Regions from separate parts of the Priestia sp. YIM B13491 genome, predicted to be linked through region 1. Evidence: predicted binding sites of a transcription regulator. Region 1 holds the regulator's gene; the other holds the start of a gene.

Evidence for each region. The regulator LexA, encoded in region 1, represses DNA repair genes until DNA is damaged. The targets are predictions, from matches to a motif close to CGAACATATGTTCG.
Region 2: the regulator LexA is predicted to act here: its motif matches at 10,839-10,852, upstream of ACFX4E_RS27685 (Y-family DNA polymerase).

What each region holds. Positions count from the first base shown of each region.
Region 1 covers NZ_JBHZOR010000001.1:799,480-811,860, reverse strand. The annotation lists gene ACFX4E_RS04110 (ABC transporter ATP-binding protein) at 1-1,646, opposite strand, end outside; gene ACFX4E_RS04105 (ABC transporter transmembrane domain-containing protein) at 1,636-3,399, opposite strand; gene ACFX4E_RS04100 (YneF family protein) at 3,490-3,702, opposite strand; gene sirA (sporulation inhibitor of replication protein SirA) at 3,793-4,233, opposite strand; gene tkt (transketolase) at 4,383-6,389, opposite strand; gene ACFX4E_RS04085 (DUF896 domain-containing protein) at 6,557-6,787, opposite strand; gene ACFX4E_RS04080 (YneB family resolvase-like protein) at 6,857-7,525, opposite strand; gene yneA (cell division suppressor protein YneA) at 7,579-7,908, opposite strand; gene lexA (transcriptional repressor LexA) at 8,055-8,672, shown strand; gene ACFX4E_RS04065 (magnesium transporter CorA family protein) at 8,884-10,329, shown strand; gene ACFX4E_RS04060 (ArnT family glycosyltransferase) at 10,546-12,051, shown strand; gene ACFX4E_RS04055 (GtrA family protein) at 12,072-12,381, shown strand, end outside.
Region 2 covers NZ_JBHZOR010000023.1:1,108-13,488, reverse strand. The annotation lists gene ACFX4E_RS27725 (ABC transporter permease) at 1-25, opposite strand, end outside; gene ACFX4E_RS27720 (ABC transporter substrate-binding protein) at 86-1,624, opposite strand; gene ACFX4E_RS27715 (gamma-glutamyl-gamma-aminobutyrate hydrolase family protein) at 1,916-2,662, shown strand; gene ppsA (phosphoenolpyruvate synthase) at 2,808-5,414, opposite strand; gene hmpA (NO-inducible flavohemoprotein) at 6,390-7,610, opposite strand; gene ACFX4E_RS27700 (SMI1/KNR4 family protein) at 8,154-8,531, opposite strand; gene ACFX4E_RS27695 (SMI1/KNR4 family protein) at 8,545-9,060, opposite strand; gene ACFX4E_RS27690 (YolD-like family protein) at 9,182-9,514, opposite strand; gene ACFX4E_RS27685 (Y-family DNA polymerase) at 9,529-10,794, opposite strand; gene ACFX4E_RS27680 (hypothetical protein) at 10,948-11,190, shown strand; gene brnQ (branched-chain amino acid transport system II carrier protein) at 11,885-12,381, shown strand, end outside.

The DNA.
Region 1 (12,381 bases):
ACTAAAATACAGTCGGCGTGTTGAATAGTGGATAAACGATGGGCAATCGCAATTGTTGTACGGCCTTTTCCCATATCTCTTAACACTTCTTGAATCGCTTCCTCTGTTTCTGTATCAATGTGTGCTGTTGCTTCATCAAGAATAAGGATTTTAGGATTCCGGATGACCGTTCTTGCAAATGCTAAGAGCTGACGCTGGCCGCTTGATAAAGTGGAACCTCTTTCGACTAGCACTTCATTATACTTATTAGGAAGAGCTTCGATAAATGCATGAGCTTGCACAAATTCCGCCGCTGCTTTTACTTGTTCATCAGAAAAATGGTCTTCGTGCAGCGTAATATTTCGTTTTACGGTATCTGCAAATAAAAAGGCATCTTGAAGCACCAGCCCTACCTCATCTCGAAGCTGTTTATTTGAAAAAGACGATAGCGGTTTATTATCGATCAAAATGTCTCCTTTTTGCTGCTCATAAAAACGCATTAATAAATTAATGATGGAGCTTTTCCCGCTTCCCGTATGGCCTACTAAAGCTACTGTTTCTCCTTCATTTACCGTAAACGATATATCAGAAAGTACATCTCGAACACCATCATAGGAAAACGTTACGTTTCTGAATTCTACCGTTCCTTTTTGTACCCCCTGCTTTTGTTCTCCTGTCATGACTGGATTTTTTTCTTTTTCATCCATCAAGTCAAATACCCGAGACGCTGATACCATCGCTTGCTGATACATAGAAAGACGCTGCATCATTTCATTAACAGGCTCAAAAAAACGATCCAAATAGTTGATAAACGCGTAAAGAACACCAATTTTAACAGGACTGTCAGCTACGGAAATACCAAAATAACTGAGCACAAGAATAACGGCTAAAATGTAAAGAATTTCGACTGCCGGCCTTAGCAGCAAACCATCCAACTTAATATTGCGCATCCCCGCTTTGTAATGTTCATCATTGATTTCTTCAAACTCCGAGCGCAGCCGCTTTTCTTGACGAAATAACTGAATAATAGACATGCCTTGCAAAGACTCATGAAGCTTGGCATTTAACTGGCTTAGTTTCTCTCGAAGCTGTCCGTAGTAAATAGCGCTGAAATGCTGATAAAGCTTCATAAGTCCCCAAATGAACGGGAGAAGAACTAAACAATAAAAAGCCAGTTTCACATCTAGCATAAACATGGCTATAAAAATACCGACCAAAAACACCCCATTTTGAATAAAAACCGCGATGACTTCCACAAACATTTCTTTCATGGCTTCCGTGTCATTTGTAATTCGAGATACCAGGCTTCCTGTGGGAGTGTTGTCAAAAAAGCGAAGAGCCAGGCGATGAACATGAGAAAAAACGTCAATTCGAATCTGCTGAATAATTTGAAGCGCAATTTTTTGGAACTGCAGAAGCTGAAAGTATTGAACGACAATTTTTAAAAGCTGTAAAAGCAAATAACTGCTTGCAAGCCACACAAGAGGCTGAAGAGGCAAATACTTAGGAGTTAAATAATCGTCAATGAAAATTTTAATCAAAATGGGCCCTAATAAATCCGCAGCCGTAGCAATTAATAATAGTGTGAACGCTAAAAAAAATGATTTTTTATGCGGAATTGTATAGCGAAACAGACGTTTATGTACCGAAGAATGCTCAATTTTCATTTTTCGTCTCTCCTTCTTCTACCGCACGCTCAAGCTGCTGTCTATCGTACATATCCTGGTACCAGCCGCTCACGCTAAGCAGTTCCTCATGAGTTCCTCGCTGAATAATTTTCCCTTTATCAAGTACAAGAATCAGGTCTGCATGAGTAACCGAGCTCAGCCGATGCGCTGTAATAATCGTTGTTCGATTTTGACGTTTCTGCTTCAGCGCTTGTAAAATACCCGCTTCCGTTTTTCCATCTACCGCTGATAGCGAGTCGTCTAAAATTAAAAGCTCAGGATCTAATAGAAGAGCTCTTGCAATCGAGATACGCTGTTTTTGTCCACCCGATAACGAAACGCCTTTTTCGCCTACTATTGTTTGATAGCCATCTGTAAAATCAAGGATGTCTCTATGTACATTGGCAACTTTAGCCGCTTCTTCAATCTCTTGCTTGCTTGCTTCTCTTTTTCCAAAAGCGATATTATCAGCAACTGTTGTTGAAAACAAAAAGTGATCTTGAGGAACATATCCAAGGCTTTTGTACAATGAATCAAAAGCATAGTCTTTAATATCTTTTCCTCCCCATAAAACAGCTCCGTCTCTTACATCAAATTCACGAAGCAGCAGCTTTAAAAGCGTGGTTTTCCCAGCACCCGTCTTTCCGACAATACCTAACGTTTGACCGCGAGAAAGTGTAAAATAAATTTCGTTTAACGTATATTCGTCTTCTTTACCATACGAAAACCTATGAATAACAGCTTCAATATTTCCTGTTGGCATTTCAACACTAGGATATGCTGCTTCTTCAATCGAATTTTCTTCTTTTAATAAAGAAAATACCCTGTCATATGATGCTCTTCCACGTTCCATAATGTTAAATAGCCAGCCAAACGCGAGCATCGGCCAAATAAGAAGGCCTAAATAAGTTGTAAAGGTAACAAGCTGCCCCAGTGTTAACTCTTCACTAATAACCATCTTGCTGCCAAAAATAAGAGCAAGTAAAAAAGAAAGTGCTACAATAATCGAAATGGTCGGATCAAACAATGCATCTATTCGGGCTACTTTCATGTTCTTTTGGACAACATCTGCAGACTTGATGCGAAATTCTTCGACATCAGCTGCTTCTTCCCCAAACGTCTTAATGACTTTAATCCCGCTAATACTTTCTTGAACCTTATCATTTAAAGTAGAAAATGCTGCTTGTGCGTGATGAAACCGCGCATGAAGCAATGTACCATAGTAACTTGTTAAAATGGCCATAAGCGGCATAGGAATAAGGCAAATAAGCGTTAATTTCCAGCTGATTGTGAGGGCCATTGTGCATAGAACAAGCCCTCCTGTGACAATGGAATCCACGAGTGTCAAAACGCCCGAACCTGCAGTTTGTTGAATAGCTTGAATATCGTTTGTTGCATGGGCCATCAAATCCCCAATTCGCCGCCTTTGATAAAAGGCCTGATTCATCTTGGTAAAATGAGTGTAGAGGGTATTTCTCAGCTGCTTGGCTAGTTTAACAGATGAACCAAATATCATAATACGCCATATGTATCTTGTGAAATAGGCCACAACAGCAGCTCCTAGCAAAATGCCAACCATCTGCATTAAGCGCTTTCCATTCAGCGTCCCTTCTTTAATGCCATCTACCGTTAAACCAATAATTTTAGGCGGGAGAAGTTCTAATGCTGCGACAATAATGAGCAGCGCTACCCCCGTTATGTAAGACTTTTTTTCCTGTTTGAAAAACCACCATAACTCTCGAAAAATTTTCATCGTATCCCCCTAGCCCCACAACCATTTTCTTATCTCTATCTTAAAACAAAAGACACCCTTCTGAATAGAGAGTGTCTGTCCAATTAACCATTATTTAATTTGGCCGTTCATTGCTTTCATCATTTGGTTAATTTTTTTCTGCGATGGTTTCATGCCCATTTGCATCATCATCATTTTTAACATTTGTTCATTAATTGGTGGATTTTTCTTCAGATAGCTCATCATATATTTACGAGCAATGAAAAATCCTAGCGCTATCCCAACAATTAATGCTAGAACACCAACTAGAATATACATTCCCATGGTATTACTTCCTCCTTCGTGTTGTCTAACTTACAGTGTACTAGACCATACGCTATTATACAATATTTCCGTTCCAATTTCCTTAAATAATTACACAAATTTTCTTGTTTTCACAGGCCTCAGCCAGCCGTATTCATCCGTTCCATAATTCACTGCTAAAAAACAAGGATCTAGCTTGCGTAATACTTCAAAAAAAGCTGTCTCAGCATCAACATTGCCATCTCCTTCAATTGTTATACAGCGATTCGTTAATTTTATAGATGCTCGACTTTTTTTATGAGGATATTCCAGCACAAACGTCTCTTGATGAGTAAAAAAATGAGGATAATGAGAAAACGCCTGAAGCAATTCTCGTTGAATAAATGAAATGGGCAGTTGGCGAGTAATGTAATGAACTTGTTTTTGTAAGTGCGTTTCCTGCAAGTGACGTTTCATTCTATATTCAATCAGCAGCTGATAAATGAGCTTTTCTCTTCGAAAATAGGATGATGCAACTTCTTCCTCCATTAAATATACTTCATACGTTCTCACGATTCATCCTCCCTTTCGGCTCGTTCTTTTTTGTACCATTATACCGAATGGTGTACGCAATGCTTGTCTATCGATGAAAAAATTCCTTTGTTTTTTTGTCGAAAAAAAAGAGCAGACCACAGGAGTCTGCTCTTTCTTATGAAAAAGAATTATGCATTAAGCAAGCTTTTCACTTTTGCTACTACATTTTCAACTGTAAAACCAAATTCTTTCATGATTGTTTCACCAGGAGCAGATGCACCGAAGTGATTAATACCAAGAACTTGTCCCTCGTCTCCAACATAGCGTTCCCAGCCAAGTGTAGAAGCCATTTCAATACCTAAACGTTTTTTCACTGATTTAGGGATAACACTTTCTTTGTACTCAGCAGATTGCTCTTCGAAACGATCCCATGCAGGCATACTTACTACAGATACGTCAATGCCTTCTGCAGCTAATGCTTTTTGTGCTTCTACTGCTAGGCTTACTTCAGAGCCTGTTGCAAGTATTAATGCATCCGCTTGGTCTTTACCAGCTTTAGATACAACGTACGCACCTTTAGACACGCCTTCGTATGCATTTTCTTTTGTACCTTCAAGCGTTGGCAAGTTTTGACGAGTCAATACAAGCGCCGTTGGGCGGTCAGTTGACTCTAATGCTAAGCGCCATGCAGCAGCTGTTTCATTTGCATCTGCAGGACGAACCACTGAAAGACCTGGCATTGCACGAAGTGATGGCAATTGTTCAATTGGCTCATGTGTTGGGCCGTCTTCTCCAACTGCGATACTATCATGTGTGAATACATATGTTACAGGAAGCTTCATTAAAGCTGCTAAGCGAATTGCTGGGCGAAGATAATCAGAGAATACAAAGAATGTTCCTCCAAATACTTTTACACCGCCGTGTAGAGCCATACCGTTTAATGCAGCTCCCATTGCAAATTCACGTACACCGAACCAGATATTACGTCCGCTGTAATCAGCTGCAGTGAAGTCTTCTGAACCTTTAATCATTGTTTTATTTGAGCCAGCTAAGTCAGCTGAACCGCCGAAGAATTGAGGTACAGCTTGTGCTACTGCGTTTAATACTTCTCCAGAAGAAGCACGGCTAGCTAAGCTTGAACCCGTTTCGTATGCTGGAAGCGTTTCTTCCCAGCCTTCCGGTAACTTTCCTTCTACTGCTAGTTCAAATTGACGACCTAGTTCAGGATATTTTTCTTTATACTGTGCAAATACATCGTTCCATTCGTTTTCTTTCTTTTGGCCATCTTCAGCAATTGTAGCTTTGAAGTGAGCATACACTTCTTCTGGCACATAGAAATCTTCTTCAAATGTCCATGCATAAGCTTCTTTTGTTAATTTTGTTTCATCGGAACCTAATGGAGAACCGTGCACGCCAGAAGTACCCGCGTGGTTTGGAGAACCAAATCCGATTGTTGTTTTTACTTCAATTAGCGTTGGGCGTGTTAAATCGCCTTTTGCTTCTTCAATTGCGTTTGCAATCGCTGTCAAGTCATTGCCGTCTTCAACGCGGATTACTTGCCATCCGTAAGCTTTGAAACGATCTTCTACGTTCTCAGAGAACGAGCGATCTAAATCTCCGTCTAAAGAAATATCATTTGAATCGTATAAAACAACTAAACGTCCTAATTTTAAGTGTGCCGCTAATGAAGCTGCTTCAGCAGATACACCTTCCATTAAGTCTCCGTCACCACAAATACCATACGTAAAGTGGTCTACAATTTCTAAACCTTCTTTGTTGTATGTTTCAGCTAAATGACGTTCTGCCATTGCTTTACCAACAGCCATTGCAATACCTTGTCCTAGTGGACCAGTTGTTGCATCAACACCTGCTGTATGACCGAACTCTGGATGACCTGGTGTTTTACTTCCCCATTGACGGAAGTTTTTAAGGTCTTCAATTGATAAGTCATATCCAGCTAAATGAAGCAAGCTGTATAATAGTGCCGATCCGTGTCCTGCTGATAATACAAAGCGGTCACGGTTGAACCAGTTTGGATTCTTTGGATTGATGTTCATAAATTTTGTCCACAATGTATATGCCATTGGAGCAGCTCCCATTGGCATACCTGGGTGACCTGAATTTGCTTTTTCAATCGCATCGATTGATAAAGTACGAATTGTTGCAATCGAAAGATCTTCAATACGTTGTGTCATACTCTTCATTCCTTTCAAAACTATGTACATATGTTATCATACTAATGATTTGCTTATTTGTACAATACTTGAACCAAAAAAATTTCCACTTTTACAGTTTTTGTGCCCCTTATTAAAAATATACAAAAAACTAGAGGGAACACTCCCTCTAGTTTTACTAGAACGTCTTAGTGAAGACGCTTCTTTTTACTCTCTTTTAACTTCTTAGGCGTAACATCTTTACCTTCTTCGTCTACAACTTTAATCGTATGAAGGTGATTTGTCATAGATTGTCGGAAAACTTTTAAATATTCCTGACGTAGCTCTTGCTGTTCTTTCGCTTCAGATTCTGTCAGACCTTCAGCCTTTGCCTTTTTTGAAAGAGCATTAATACGAGCAAGTTTATCTTTTGATAGCATATAAAACCTATCTCCTTATAATCAATAATTAAAATTACCGAACCGCTTCGGCAACATGTAGTCATCTTACTAAATCTCTTTCGTTTTATCAAGAGATTGAGCACTCTCTTGGTACTCTTGATAGCGGCGATGTACCGTCGCTTTTGAAATATTATAGCCAAAACCTTTTAGCGTAACTGAAATTTCAGCAAAGGTTAAGCCGTTATGACGAAGGCGGACAATTTCTTCAATAGGCGCTTCTTTTTTTTCCCTTCCCGAGTTAACTCCTTGATTTTTTAAATTTTTCTGCGGACGATAACCGTTTTCTACGGCTCTTTTCATTCCTCTTCTAATTTTAGCATTATGTAATTTCCGCTGATGCTCTTCCACTAAGCTAATAATATCTAACACCATTGAATCAGATTCTGAAAGCTGAAGCTGACCTTGATGACTAATCGTATAGATGGTAGCATTTTCTTTATGAAAAGCATGAAGCAGCGCAATTCGGGCATTTCCTCTGCCTAATCGTGTTTCGTCTTGAATAAGCAGCACAGAGATCTTCTCTTCTTTCATTGTATGAAGAACATCCAAAATACCCTCTCTGTCTACGTCATATCCGCTTGCTTTTTCCATCACGACTTTTTTTACGTCTAGATGGTGAAGACCAGCAAGTTTTTTTAATTCTTCTTGCTGGCGCTGTAAAGATGTTTCTTGGGTTTTTTTATCCGTACTGACACGGCAATAAATAATGGCGTCCACTTTTATCACGACCTTTTCGGCTTCTAACAATATTCAGGAACGGCCGTTACACACTACTGTTCAATTGCCACTTGATTATGTAACTCTTGTTTTAAAACAGGAATATATAATTTATCTCCAGGAGATAAAGACTGGGCAGTGTCTGAGTTTAAATCATTGACGTCTTCAACCCATTTGACAAATTCATTGGTGGTCAAATGATGGTGATTATGATACTTGTTGGACAAGTCCCAAAGCGTATCTCCTTTTGTAATAGTAACCGTTGAATATTTGTCTAAATCTACTTTATCCGCTCCTAAAACCAGCGTCAATACATATGTAAGTGCAGCGATTGCTGCAAAAAAAATAGCGTAATGTTTCATAGAATGTAAGAATTGTTGCATATTATGATCCCCCTATCAGAATATATGTTCTTATTTTATTGAGAACATTTGTTTCTGTCAATGGAATTCTTCGAACTTATGTTTGTATATTGACACATCACGTGGTATAATTCACCTAAAGAATAGCTAAAATCGAGGTGAAAAATATGAAGCTATCAAAACGTCAACAAGACATACTAGATTTTATTAAGCACGAAGTAAAATTAAAAGGTTATCCGCCTTCTGTTCGCGAGATTGGGGAAGCGGTAGGATTAGCCTCTAGCTCCACTGTACACGGGCATTTAGCTCGTTTAGAAAGCAAAGGGTTAATTCGCAGAGATCCAACAAAACCAAGAGCAATCGAAGTTCTTCAACTAGATGAAGTAAACATCCCTAAAAGCAATGTCATTAATGTTCCTGTTATCGGTAAAGTAACAGCGGGTCTTCCTATAACAGCCGTTGAAAATGTGGAAGAATATTTCCCTCTTCCAGATAAATTCGTTTCTCCAGATGATCATGTATTTATGCTTGAAATTATGGGAGAAAGTATGATTGAAGCAGGTATTCTAGATGGCGATATGGTAATCGTACGTCAGCAGCAAACAGCTAATAATGGAGATATTGTGGTCGCTATGACCGAGGACAACGAAGCAACGGTAAAACGTTTCTTTAAAGAAGAAAATTTCGTTCGTTTACAGCCTGAAAATTCAACGATGGCGCCTATTATTCTTCGCCACGTAACGATTTTAGGAAAAGTAACTGGTGTATATCGCACGATTCACTAATCAGACACTGTATGTAAAACCAACTAATCATGATGTTAGTTGGTTTTTTTACGTTTGTTTTCTAAAAAAATTGGCATATTATAAATGATACGTTGAATCACCGCAGGCAGGTAGAACGGTTTTTGTAAAGCTTGTTTCACCTTTTACTTTCTATCTGCATTTCCTCGACTCTTACAAGGAAATACAACCGACCATAAGAAGGATGTAGTTTATGACCAATACACCAAGGAAAACAGAACCATTTCAAACCATTGTACCTACCAAAGCAATGAACATGTTTCTTTTTCCTTTTTCCTTTGACCGAAAAAATAAAGAGCAGCTTGTTCATGCACTAAAAGAAAATTTGTTCGAATTTTTTTCCATTCAAAAAAAACATTTAGAAAAAGAATACTACGGAGAACAGTATTACGTATCTCATGATAGCCTGGATCAATATTTTCTTCCTTACATTGAATGCATTCTATTCCCTGACTCGTGCGAAAAAGAAGGGTTGCTTCGATTTTCCAAAAAAATAGACCATACTATTACGTTACACACTTCCTCCACCACCGTGTCTAGCAACGTGCTGTCTGTGGATGTTTTTTTATGTCCTTTTGAAATTGGCGTCATGACCATTCGCACTGAGATGAGCCATAATCATTACACCTATGATGATATTTTAGAATTCATGAATCATTTTCGTGTACTAGAACCGAAGCTTGCTGAAGAGCATGGATCCACCATTACCTATGAACATCATCGCTATAGCAAAGTGCAAGATTATATTTTTTCACAGCTTGCGCCATTTTTGAACGAACACATCAAGAAAGAAGCCACGCGTGAACAGCACGTTGGGAGCCTTCCTTATTTTATCGATGAACGGATGTTTGTGTTAAGTTATGTAACGGTAAATCAAGAGCAAGAAATTAATTCCACAACTTTATTTCGTACTGGGCAGCTAAATAGCTATACGCCTGACGGGAAAGCGTTTATTTCTGCACACAATCATGAGTATATTAAAACGTATAATACTAAACACGTGTATGAAAGGTGGGCTCCTGAAACCTATTACGTCATAACAGACCATGTGTTTTCGTGTATTTCTAAATCGACAGACTCTAAAACGGATCAGCTTTTGATGAATCATCTATTTGGCCAGCATTACTATAATTTATTTTTACATTTTTTCTATAAAATCGTGTTGCTAAAATTATCTTATGAATATTCGCAGCTCACGTTTCATAAAAATTCAGAGGGCATTGAACGACTAATCCGCTCTATTACCGTGTTTTCAGGTAAATATTTATTTTTAGAAATTAGCTCTCGCACAGAAGGTCAAGAGTTTTCTGAGCTCTTTAAAAAAATCTTTCATATCAATTCTCTTTATCAAGAAGTCAAAGAAACCCTTGGTACTTTGTACCAAAATCAAGAGAAAATCGCAGCCAAACGTCACAATTACTTATTATTAATTTTAACGATTTATACGGTTCTTTCCGGTATTTACGGAATGAATTTAGTTATTAGCAAACTAAAGGGAAACATCAATTGGGATAGCATGAAGCAGTTTTCTATCTTTGAATATATCGCTTTAATAGTAGCTCTGTCAGGAATTCTGATCAGCATTAGTCTCGGAGTGAGTTCCCTATGGAATTTATTAAAAGGTCGGTTTAAAACATAAAAGCTGTTCGCATACGTATGGATGCAAACAGCTTTTTCTATTACAAAATCGTTTTCCTACTCGGCTTACCCTTTTATCAAACGTTATGCCGCTGTCGTAATTTCAGAACAATCTAACATTATACTCTATAAGAAAAATATATACAAAATAATAAAATATGGTATCATAGGGTAGGAATTTTGTACCTTATCTTTGAAATAATTTGCAGGAGGTAATATGCTTAACTCATTTTTATCCAAAAGCCTGATCTTTTTATGTGTCATTATTCTTACATGGTCTCTATGGGGCAGTTATAATGCGATGACAAATTCATTGGAATTAAAGGGCTTGGCTTTAAGTAATTCATTTATTATTGAAGGAATCTTTATCACTTTCCTTGTCATTTTTCTAATAGCTATTGCAAGTAGATACATGAACAAAACTGTTTTTTTTATTTCACTGATCGTTTTGACCTTAGGTATTCGACTAGCATGGATGCTTTCTGTTCAAACGCCTGTAAAATCTGACTTTCTTGTCATGTTAGATGCCGCGCGTAATATCGCAAAAGGAAATTATGAATTTAACCAAAGCGTTTATTTTACTACATGGGTATATCAGCTAGGCTTTTCATTCTATGAATCTGTTATTATTCGCTGTTTTGGAGATAATATTTTCATATTAAAATTGTTAAATATTTTTTATTCCACTGGAACCGTTATTTTTATTTATTTAATTGGCGCGAAAGTATTTAACGAACTTGCTGGGAGAATGACAGCTTTTCTATATGCGTTCTACATTCCGAACATTCTCTATAGCTCAGTGTTAACTAATCAGCATTTAGCTACTTTTTTATTTTATGCAGCTTTTTACCTTGTTATAAAAAGATTTGCTCATAACAAGTTTAGCTGGCTTTATATTGGCCTTCTATTGTCGTTAGGAAATTTAATGCGTCCTCTAGGACCCATTATTATCGTCGCTGTTTTCATTTATTTCATCTTGCAAATTCTTCAACCTTACATTAAAACGAAGAATGCTGCTGAGTTAAAAGCTCGTCGAAAGAGAATAGGAAAAAACCTCGTAGGCATACTGGCTACTTTTTTTATTGCAAATGCGCTGATCAACTATTCTTTTGTAGCTAGCGGCATTTCTAAATATCCTTTAAGTAACAGAGATCCTTTATGGAAATTCGTCATTGGCTTTAATTACGAAACAAGCGGTTCCTATTCTTCAGAGGATGCTAGTCGTTTTATGGGTATGCCAATTGGAGAAAAACGAGCTGAAGCAGAAAAAGAGGTAATTAAAGAACGGGTAGCAGATAAAGAGCAGCTTTTAGATCTCTTTCACATTAAATTCCTAAATATGTGGGGAGGAACGGATGCATCTACATTTTGGAGCATTTCATTAACTCCTCAAGAAGATGTACCTTTTAATAAAGAGAAATTAATTAGTGCTGCTCAAAGTTATGAAAGAATCATTTACGTTTCAACTACTATTCTTTCCATTATTGGCCTTATATGTTTATTCGTGAGGAAGCAGGATAAATATCCATATACACTGTTTTTATTACTAATCATAGGATACGTTCTTATTCACTTGCTTATTGAAATTCAAACTCGCTATCGATTCTTTATTTTTCCAAGCTTTATGCTGCTCGAAGGATTTGGTATTTCAGTGATTCTATCCTATTTAATAGTACGATTTACTAAAAATAAGCCCAAGACAAAATGTGAAGAGATAAATTAAATGGAAGGGATTATACAACCGTGATAAAATTCCTGAAATTCGGTTTTGTAGGTATAATGAATACCCTGCTCACTATTATCAGTTACTTAGCACTCATTCATTTTGATATGAATTATATATTGGCTAACGTACTATCTTATTTTATTGGCGTTATAAACAGCTACTATTGGAACAAATCGTGGGTGTTTCAAGCAACTGTACATAAATGGATGTTAGCTCAATTTTTCATCGTAAACCTTATTACTTTAGCAATTAATACAAGCTGCTTATTCCTTCTTGTACACTATACACCTGCTAATCCAATAATCGGACAACTGTTGTCTACTTGTA
Region 2 (12,381 bases), on a different contig from region 1:
GTCTCTTAAGTGTATAAGCTCCCATCGTAAACTCCTTTCTAAAACAGAGAGCCATAAGCTCTCTGTTTATTAGGTTAATAAGATATTATTTTGTTAAACTCATATTGTAGAAAATTGGACCTAAATTATACTCATAGCCGTTTGCGTTGTTAGAAACGGCATTGATGTTCACTTTATGACCAATAAGCGTAAACGGCAGCTCGTCCCATACGTATTGTTGAATCGCATCAATGTCACCGCGAGCTTCTTTAACAGAAGGAGCAGCTTTAATTTTGTTTAAGTAGTCCATTGATTTTTCAACTGATGTACCTTTTGTAGTCCAGAATCCTTGGAAGATGGTAGAACGAGCGTTCCAGTCAACAGGATAGATGTCCCATTGGCTTGTATCACTCATTTTATCGCTGAACGTCGCCCAGTCGTATACTTCGAGTTTTACATTCATACCGATGTCTTTTAATTCTTGTTGAACCACAACAGCTGTATTGTATTGATCTTGGTAATCACGAGACGCCATTAAACGAATTTCTTCCCCGTTATAACCAGATTTCTTTAAATATTCTTTTGCCTTTTTCTTATCATGCTGGTTGTATTCTTCTTTTCCAGCTGTACTGTAGTAATTTGGATACTCTTTGTTCACAATGGATGAAGAAAGTTTGTAATAATCTGAGCTTCCGTAAGAACTGTCTAAGATATCTTTTGAGTTAAGAGCTGCGTTAACTGCTTTTCGTGCATTGATGTCTTTAAAGACGCCTTTATCTGCGTTGTAGAAAAGTCCCATAAATCCGCCTGGTGATGTTTCTACTTTTGCATTTTGGCTGCCTTCAACTTGTTTGGCATTATCACTTGATACAGATAGCGCAACGTCAAATTGTCCGGTTGTAATACCAGAAATCCTAGTTGACTCATCGCTTACGAAACTAATCTTAATTTCATCGACGTGAGGAGTTTTCTTAACTTCGCGGCCTTTCGAAGAATAATCTTTAAATTTCTCTAATAAAAGATATTGATTTTTCTTCCATTCTTTTACTTTATATGGACCTGTTCCTATGTAGTCTTTGATCCCTTCATCAGATGCATTATCAACCACTTCTTTTGGTAAAATAGCTGCTGCGGGGATTGGATCAGCTAATAAAGAAAGCGTGTTAACATTTGGTGATGGTAAATGAAGTTCTACCGTATAATCACCGGTTTTGGTCATTTCAGCACCAGAGAAGTTTGTTTTTCCAAGGGATGATAGCTTAATCCAGCGGTTAATAGAAGCGACAACGTCATCTGCAGTCATTTCTTTACCATTATGGAATTTAACCCCTTTTCTTAATTGGAACGTGTATGTTTTTTTATCATCGCTAATATCTACTTTAGACGCTAAGTCAGGCTTAGGATTTCCTTTGTCGTCTAAAATCATTAGTCCTTCGTAGATACTGCGCGTTGCGTCTTTCACATCTGAGTCCCCAGTAATTTGAGCATCTAGCGTTGCTGGCTCACTTTGAGATGCGACGTTTAGCGTTCCGCCTTCTTTTCCTTCTTTTTCACTTGAAGTATTTTTACTTGCGTTACCACTGCATCCTGCTACTATGAGGACAATGGTTAAAAGAGAGATGAAAAGTAAATAAGTCCTTTTCACTAAAATCACTCCTATTTCCTTGTATAAAATTTTAATCCGACTATAATAAGAAGAATAGTAGGAATGTGAACAATTGTAGCACTACCTTCTACCTTTGGCAATTAGTATTTTTGACACACAGAGGCTATTATACCATTTTCTATTAAATAAATATGGTATATATGTATAATAGTTGAATAAAATAACCATTTATTTCTTATAGAGCAAGCGGTTGAGAACACTTTATCAGCGCATTACAAAAGAAAAAACATTTCAAGAAATGGTAATTTAACAAAAAAGGAGAAAACAACAGTGGGATTTTTAATTGGTATATCAGGAAGCATTATTGTGGATCAAGGAGGACGCTTTCCAGGCTATAAGCGAGCGTATGTGAATAACGACTATATCGAATCAACAGCGCTCAGCGGCGGAGTTCCTTTCATCTTGCCAGTGCTAAAAAACGAAGAAATGATTAAAGCGCAGGCAGAAAGTATAGACGGGTTGATTTTATCAGGTGGACAAGACGTTAATCCCCTTTTATACGGAGAAGAACCGACAACCAAAACGGGTTCACCTTTTTTAGCACGAGATCAGTCTGAACAGCTATTGTTAAAGCATGTGATCGATCAAGGAAAGCCCATGTTAGCGATTTGCCGCGGCTTACAAATTTTAAACGTTGCTTACGGCGGCACTCTTTATCAAGATATGTCAGACATTAAAGAGTCATTTATCAAACATGATCAATACAACAATACAAGCGACCCTTCTCATTCCATCATGATTAAAGACGGAACACGCCTGCATGACCTTTACGGTAATCAAGCTCTTATTAATTCATTTCACCATCAAGCTATTAAAGACGTAGCGCCAGGTTTTGAAGTTTCTGCATGGGCAAAAGATGGAGTTATTGAAGCCATTGAAAAACAAGGAGAGCAATTTGTAGTCGGCGTCCAGTGGCATCCAGAAATGATGGCAAAAGAACATACTTCAATGCTAAACTTGTTCAAACTGTTTATGGAGCATGTGCAGCAGTCGGCTGTAAAGAAAGTCAGCATTTGACGTTTTAATCCACTGCGTCACCAATACAAAAAGGCAGGCCATTATAACGGCCTGCCTTTTTGTATTGACTGAAGATACGTATAGGAATCTACACAAATTTTCATCTATTAATAAAGAAGAAAAACAGCGCAAGCATCTTTAGCTTTTACAATATTTCAATATACCCTTCTGTTCCATGTACGCGAATTCGCTGTCCGTCTTTTATCAGCCGAGTAGCATTCTCTACTCCAACAACCGCTGGCAATCCGTATTCACGTGCAATGACTGCCCCATGAGTCATCAGTCCGCCAACTTCCGTAACAAGCCCCTTTATCCCTACAAATAACGGGGTCCAGCTAGGGTCAGTAAAGGAAGTGACTAATATATCTCCCTCTGATAGATTCGCATTTTCCATGTTTAAAATGACGCGCGCGCGCCCTTCTATCACTCCTGCCGAAACCGGTAAACCTACAATTGCCTGGGACGGAAGATTTTCTCGTTTGTAGGCACCTGTAACAATTTCGCCATGAGACGTGATTACACGCGGAGGTGTTAGCTTTTTGTATAATCGGTATTCTTCTTTTCGTTTGGTGATGATTTGATCATTCACTTTATGTGTGCGCACGACTTCTTGAAGTTCTTCAAACGTCAGATAGTATATATCTTCTGTTTCAGAAATAACGCCCGCTTTTACAAGCTGCGTCGCTTCTTTCAAAAGAGCCTGTTTATAAACAAAATAACGGCTAATCATGCCGTATTTGGGATATTCACGATAACCGATAAAATTTCGGAGGAGATCAATTCTTTCTTTTGTTTTTTTTGCTTTTTGTTCACCATCCGGCAAATGCTTCAAGCGGTTTAACAGCTCTTGCTCTTTTTTCAAGGCTTCCTGCAGGCCTTTTTCAAATTTTTGTTGGCTGGCATTAGGTTTAAAGTTTTTAATATTACCAAGAATCACAGGGATAAGTGCAGCCGGTTTTTCGCTCCAGCGAGTTTTCGTAATATCGATTTCTCCGGGACATCGCATTCCGTATTTGCTGAGATACTCATAGATAGCGCCTTTGGTTTCCAGTCCACCTTCAAACTTAACCAGGTTCTCCAAAAAGTTATCATCTTTTACATACTGTAAATAATGGATGACTTCTGGATAAGGACGAATCACATCTGCGACATCCAATAGCGCCAGACCCATTTCTGAAGTAATATTGTTTGGCACAGATTGAGAAAGCGCGTCTGCTGCGTTTTTTTCATTTAGCCACGCCTCCATTTTTTCATTGATCCATGATGAAGCATCCATAGCGGCCATAAACACAGCTGTACTTTGTGGGTCAAATAAAATCTTCTTTAATGTCCCGATATCTTCTGAAATAAAATCGACTAATTCCAACCCTGATTTCGTCTGGATGGTTTGTTTTAGCTCTTCTATTGATGCTTGATTCTTCTTGATCAAGTCAGAAACGATTGTCGAGTCGTTTTCGATTTGTGCCTTAGGCTTCGTAGGCGGCACGCTTTTATTGCTTTTACCAGAACTTTGATCATTTGGTAAAGGTTTTATAAAGTCTCCTCGTTCTATTATGCTTGTAAGTGCGTCTTTCATGAGCGGATCATGCTGTCCCATGGCGCCTAACATCATTTTTCTGCTGTCAGGGGAAGCGAGCATATTCGTGACATCAACAAACAGCCTTCCACCGGCTGTACGCATCGGTGCATTAGTCGTTAACAGAAAAAAAGACAATCCCAGTGGTTTCATGGTATCGGTCATCATTTGCTGGTGTCCAACAGATACATAAACGCGATTTTCCTGATCATGCGCTTCAGGAATTGGATATAAAGTAGTAATTGGACGACTTTGGACAATATAAAATCTATCATCAGCCAAGCACCATTCAATATCTTGAGGACAATCAAAATAAGCTTCAAGCTGTCTTCCAACGCGTGCTAGATGTAAAATTTGAGGTTCAGTGAGCGCTTGCGTTTTTTGCAGGTCAGAAGGAACTTCCTTGGTTTCTGTTCCGCCTTCTTTTAATCCATAGATAGCTAACTTTTTAGCTGCTATTTTTTTATCGACGATTTCGCCTTCTTTTACTTTATAGCAATCGGCAGAGACTAAACCAGACACCAGCGCTTCTCCAAGTCCAAATCCCGCATCGATTGATAACAGCTTTCGGTTAGAAGTAATTGGGTCAGCGGTAAATAAAATACCTGAAGCCTGAGGAAAAACCATTCGTTGAACAATAACCGATACGTACACTTGACTATGGTCAAATCCATTTTTAATACGGTAGGTTACCGCGCGATTTGTAAACAGGGAAGCCCAGCATTTGCTAATGTGCTCAAGGATGGCTTCTTTGCCTCTGATGTTTAAATAGGTGTCATGCTGACCAGCAAAAGAAGCATGTGGCAAATCTTCAGCAGTCGCACTTGAACGAACGGCATAAGCATGCTCTTCCCCAAACTGAGAGAGAGAATGAATAACTGCTTTTACAACGTCAGAAGGAATTTTTATTTCCAGAATGATTTGGCGAATTTTTTCGCTGATTTCACCAATTTGATCTCGGTCATCAGCTTTTAGCATCGTCAGCTGGTTCAGTAACGCTTGAAATGTTTCATTTTGTTCAAGGGCTTTTTGATACCCGGCCGCTGTCACACAAAATCCTTCGGGTACTTGTATTCCTTGAATTTTTGATAACGCGCCTAAATTTAAGGCTTTTCCTCCAACAAGTGAAAGCTGTGTATCTTTTATTTCTTGAAAGCTAAGAACTAAAGAGTTCATTCAACATCTCTCCTAACCGGTAATGTTTTATTGATTTTACCAGCAGTAAATGAGAATAAACAGTCTATATCGACGTTTTTTTATGTGGTATAATTAAAGTAGGAAGAGAAATACCTACCTTTTTGTTTGCGTTTACATATTTAAAAGTTGTATAACTAACTTACTTGATTCGTATCCTTTTTAAAGCAGGTAAGTACACGTTTTAAAGATTTGTTGTTCTTCCTCATTTAGCACTTTCTTTTTAGAGGATAAAATTTCAGCAGCTCTCCTTATTTTAACCCTTCTTTCATTTGGTCACCTGAAGAGTCTAGCTCATTAGATGATTAACTCTCTTTTTTTGAACTATTCCGAAACCATAGTATTACGAATGTATCTCTTCGCTCGTTTTCGAGCAAGTGTATAAACAATCACCTGCAGCACAAGCGCCGTAAGACTTATCAGTACTACCTGTTCGACAGAATTAAAGGGCGAAAAATATTTCTCCCATTTAGAATCAGGAAGCCTTAATGCGTTATAAAAATATGAAGTGCTAAAAGAAATTATATTTCCTAAAATAAGTGATAAATCCGCTCTAATAAGCCCACTTAGATAAGACAGTGCTAGTGTAACTATGGCCATGATTATATAGCTTACCTTTGAATCATCCTCAAAATCTTTTCGCATAGATAAATAAACATATGGAATGCAGTAAATGGTAAAAATTATAAAAGGAAGTAGTCTTCTCATATAGTAATCTCTCCAATAGTTAGGATTCGACATAGTTCTCTATTATTATAAATTACCGAAGAGAATTTTTTCCAGTTTTTTGTACGCAGAGAGTGTAGAAATACTTATATGTATCATGATCGTTTGTAGAATCATTCCTTAGGGCAAAGTAAAAAAGCACGCTTATGAGTGCTTTTTTACAGCATATTTATTTAAACAGGACGTGTGTTTCAATCGAATATTTTTCATTTACTGGTAAATATTACTTCTTTATTTTTCTCCTAAAATGGCTACAGGGCTAAATACCTCGTAATGAATACGTTCGTTTGGTATATCCCATCTATGTAGTGCTTTAAGAATAGCTTCCATAAACGGAATCGATCCGCAGAAATAAAAGACAGCTTCTTTTGAAGGAACAACGGATTGTAACAATTCTAAATCAATATAACCCTCTTTATCAAAATCAGTACCAAGGTGATCCCCTTCATTAGGCGAACTATAACAGATGAAGGAGGTAACATTTTCGCTATTTCTATTTAGTTGAGCCACATGTTCTTTAAAAGCATGCGTTTTCCCATTAATACTTGCATGAAGAAAGGTAACCTTACGTGTAGGTTGTTTTTCTACAATGGTATTCAGCATACTAAGCAAAGGTGTAATACCTATACCTCCACTAATTAGCACAACGGGAAGTTCACTGTGATCAAGTACAAAATCTCCAGCGGGAGCTGAGAACTTAAGAATATCTCCTGTCTGAACTTGTTTATGTAAATAGTTTGACACGATTCCTGCTGGCGCACCGTCATGCGCATCTTCTCGTTTTACACTGATTCGATAATAATCCTTTCCAGGGGCTTCAGAAAGACTATAGTGGCGAATATGCGTGTATTTCTCTCCCGGAACATTTGCTGCTAATGTAAGGTATTGTCCTGCTTTATAAGAGGCAATTTCTTTCTCATTTTTAGCTTTTAAATAAAAAGACGTTACATTATCACTTTCTTCTACTTTCTTATCTATATAAAAGCTTTGATATCCTTCCCAACCTCCAGGTTGACTCTCTGTCTCTTCGTAGAGAGCTTCTTCTAGCTCAATAAAAGCATTGGCAATATATCCGTACGCTTTTCCCCATGCTTCAATAATCTCACCTGAAGCTGTATCTCCCAAAACATCCTTTACTGCTTGGAGTAACGTTTCACCAACGACTGGATATTGTTCTGCCTTTACCCCTATCGCACGATGCTTTTGTGAAATTCGTTCAATTACAGGTTTAATGGCTTCTAAGTTTGTAATATGTTCCCCAGCAGCATACACGGCATAGCCTAATGCTTCCTGTTGAATTCCTCTTTTTTGATTTGTTTGATTGAACATATTATACAAATCCGGCGCTTTTTCAAATAACAATTCATAAAATCTCTTTCCTATTTGTTTACTATGTTCTTTTAAAACTGGCACTGTTGATTGGACAATTTCAATCGTTTTAGAATCAAGCATATAACATCCACCTTTTAAGAATTTTTCATATGTATTAATCTTTTTCAATACTACAATTTAATATGGCTAAATTTGGATTATCCTATACGGGAATGAAAATACTAACTCTAGTTAACGTAATGAATAGGTTCTTTAAGAAACAAAAGAACAATCTCCCCTTTTTGTACATCATATTTTCTGTGGTTAAATAAACTAATAAAAATTTGTTGAATTAGAATTAAATTAGAAAGGTGAATGTCTCTATGACCAACACTTTAAGATATACCTCATTTATACATTATTGGCATGCTTTTGATCATTGTAGCCATATACTATTCAATTGTTAGCAGTATTCAACGATAAAAGAACGCAAAGGATATGAATGCCTTTGCGCCTTCGTATATCGGCAATACAGAAATCGATTCCTACCATCAGTCCCTTCCTTCCTCTACATTCTTTCTAAGTTTAATAGGTACTAAAAAAGAGGACAGTTAGGTATATACTAAACTACTATCTGTCCTCTTCTAGCCGTACTTTTATCAAAATCTTTTAACGAAGCAATAATTAAGCAACATCTTCTACAAACTCTTCTAGAGAATCATACATTTCTAAAGCTTCCCATTCGCCCATGCCATGTTCAGCTGTAAAAACTGGATAATCTTCATTCCCTATGTCGATAAAGAGCGGGTCACCGCCTATTTCTTCATCATAACCTATAACAAACCAGTTTTCTTGCCAATCTCCTTCTTGATTTCCTATAAGAGAATTGGCTTCTAAATCTTCTCTGTAGCCTAATTGTCCATCAAGAAACTCGCTTTTTAGGTAGATATAATAAGGAGTAGAAAGAATTTCTCCCACTTCATCTTCAAATTCTACTTTCACCGACGTACCTGGAAGTGCTTTGAGAATTTTATAGATTTTCTCTATATCAGGTTTTATCATTTACTTCTCCCCTTTAATGATCTGTATGATTTATCGTGGCTATTACCCATTCTTCTAAGCTGTCGGCTATTACTTCACGCTGTTCCCAATCGTGCCAAAAGGTGATAATTTGGCCAATTCTCCCTTCTTTATCAGGATCCAAGTCTATACAAATATCATCTCCTCCCCCATTCGTGGCAATCGAAATCCAACGTGGGTTCCACCAAAATTCTCTTTTTACTGGTCCAATAGGTTCAATTTCTGGAAAATCTTCAAATTCTCCTCCGTCTAAAAGTTCTTTTAATGTTTGCCACGTATACAGAATCTCCTCTAAAGGTAGTAGCGTATAATTATCGATAGCTGCTATATATTCATCACGCTGTCCATTATGTATCATTAACCAGTCTTTAAGGTTTTTGGGGAATGTTAGTCCCATCTTTTGTTCAACCTCTGCAATTTCTAATTCAGAAGCTGCTTCATTAAGCGTTCCTGCTGCTTCTGGTCGATTTATTTTTAACCACTGCTCAAACTCAGTCCAAACCTGCTTCATATTAGGAGCCTCCTTATATAACATCTTTAAATGAATCTATGAAAAATGATTAAATACTTTTTAAGCTTATACTAATTATGTATGGAAATCTTATGTAAATAAACTGTTTTATTATTTTCTACTACACGAAACGAACATCAATTAGCTCGCTTAACCTCATTTTTTCCGTTTGCTTACATCCTTCATCTATAAATACAAATAAACCTCCAAGGGAATCTACAAATTGAATAACTCCTGTTTCCGTTATACATTGCCCGTGCTTGTAATACGTAAGGTATACTTTTTTATGTGTATGGAGCGCTTCGATCAAGGTAAAATTAATTTGTTCCATTTGATCTTCTGTTAAAAAAGGTTGAGGTATTTCTGACTGCTTTTTTATAACTTCTTGTAATCCTCTGTATTGCTCTGGCATAGTTGCAAATGGTCGCCACTTTTTCATTCCTCTGTTTTGCATATCATCTTCCTCCTTTATGCTTTATGACCTCCTAAAAGGCCGTTTCGATAACGAGCTGTTGAATGCTTGAGATGGCTTGAAGCTCGCAAAACGCTATTCTTCCCATAACGCATCTGTATTTCATCAATTGTTTTAGCAAGTGCATGGGCTCTTTCCCGCTGGTCAATATCTTCAAATAAACTCATTTGCTCTTCTTCTTGAATACTGGTGTTCGATAAAGAACTTCCAATCGATCGAATGGGCATTCCGCTATCAAACGTGTGTAGTATGGTTAAACAATAAGGAAAGATATCTTGACTTAGGTTCGAAGCCCGCCCCATTTTCTTTTGTCTTGAGAAGCCGCCACCTGTTTGTTTGCTGTAGCCAATGGATAAATGAATAGTTTGTGCCACGACTTGATGCATACGTAAACGAAAGCACACATCATCTAACAGCTCTAATAGCAGCAATTCCACTTCTTTTCGATTTATATAGTCTCGAAACAGAATTTGACTCTTCCCGAATGATCGAGAGCTCGGAATATACACGTCAGAAATGCGGCTAAAATCAATTCCGTTTGCATGTTGGTGGATTTCTTCTCCCAAGACACCAAATTCTTTACGTAACATCTCTACAGAAGAAAGAGCGAGTTCTTTAATGGAGTGAATGCCCAAACGATTTAAGCGTCTTTCCGTAGCGGATGAGATTCCCCAGAAATCTTTCATTGGGTGAATCGACCATAATTTAAAAGGAATATCTTCGTATCGCCAATAAGCTACCCCTGTTGGGCTATTCTTGGCCTCATGATCTAAGCTCACCTTAGCCAGCAAGAGATTCGGACCGATTCCTGCGGTGGCTGTAAGCCGTGTTTTACGATAAATCTCGTTGATGATTTTACGGGCTAATTCTTCTGGTGTACGAGCGAATAAATGTAAAGAAGTTGTCGCATCAATAAACAACTCATCAACGCTATATGCATGGAAATCTTCAGGAGAGACATACTGTAACACTAAACTAGAAATATAGTTCGAGGCCTTGACATACCTTTCCATGGATGGGTTTACGACATGGATATCTTTCCTTCTAGGAATGTCGAAAAGACGGCTGCCTGTTTTGATCCCTTCTTTCTTTAATAAGGGTGTGGCAGCTAACACAACTGATCCCGACCTCTTTGTATCTCCTACAACTGCCAACTTTGTTTTTAATGGATCTAGCCTACGTATCACGCATGAAACAGAAGCAAAGAATGCTTTCATATCAATACAAATAATGACTCTGTTTGGTAGATATTCATAATCCATTGGAATAACTCCTCAAATAAAGAACGTTTGTTCTCTATTATATACGAACAAACGTTCTTTATTCAATAAAAACTCTAAATTTTTCCCGATTATTGTTACTATAATAAGAGAAAAGAGCATCACATATAAACGGGAAGAACGGAGGGGTGACCTATGAATAGAAAAATGCCTAATTATATTATCTTTTTATCATGGTTTTTGTTTTTAGTTCTTTTATGGATTATCTTCTCATTTTTTAAAGGTGAAAATGGACAGTGGTGGTCTATGTATCGTTTAAATATAAAAAAATATGGTCCTTGGGCTTTAGAGGTTTCTTACATAAAAATTAGTTTTGCTGCTTTTATCTCTTTATTAATAGCTTATATGATGAGTTTTGGCTTCAAAAAGAAAAGATAAAAAGACCTTAATTAATTTGTTAATAAGGTCTTTTCAGTATATATAAAATTTATGACATATTTTAAAAAAGAAAAAATGATCATTATTACTTATCCTCTGACTGCTTGAATGGAGTACCATAAGATAATCATTCAAAGGAAACAGAAACGTTTGTGATTCTAGACAGTGATTTTACATTAGAAAAGTACTTTGTCTAGAGATAAGCTGTTGATTGTCAAATTACTAGTTCAGGAGATAAAAGTAAGCGTTCTTTATAAGACTTAGAATGCTCCATTTCTTGAAGCAATAAATCAACTACTTTTTCCTTTCAGGTGTTTAGCTAATATTAAAAAGTTTTATAAGTTTCGTAGTACTATATTTCCAAACTTCCTTGCATATCATTCAATCAAATTAATTAAAAGGATAATATACGCGATTTGAAGATGATTTATAATTTTTTTAAAAAAATACCGTTATTAACTCACTTAACGTACGCATTTTGAATAAAAATCTGGATTTTTAATATTATTTTTATTTTAATAATGGATAATGAACGGAAAATTGATAATTTTTTAAATTTTATTAAAAAAGTTTATTTTTTATATTGAAATATGTAATTTGACTGTTTATAATACAAAAAAGATAAGTTATTTGTAATTTAAATTGTCTGAAAATTTAATTTTTTATGAAGAATATTTTTAATGGGGGTTTCACCGTGTCAAACAAAGTACCGTTTTCTTTTATAGTAATCATTGGTTTAATGTTATTTGCATTATTTTTTGGAGCTGGAAATTTAATATTCCCTGCCATGCTTGGTCAGTCAGCGGGAGCAAATATCTGGTCAGCAAATGCGGGTTTTTTAGTTACTGGAGTAGGCTTGCCTTTACTTGGTGTACTAGCTTTTGGGTTCTCTGGAAAAGAAGATTTACAATCATTAGCAAGTCGCGTACATCCTATCTTTGGTTTAGTATTTACAACTGTTCTTTATCTAGCCATTGGACCTTTATTTGCTATCCCACGAACAGGTAACGTCTCTTTTGAAATCGGGCTTAAACCTTTCATTTCTGAAGGCTCTAGTTCTATAGCTTTACTCGTGTTTACTATTATATTTTTCACTATTACATGCTTTTTTTCTCTCAATCCGGCGAAAATTGTCGATATTGTCGGAAAATTCTTAACACCAATTAAATTAACATTTATCGGAATTCTAGT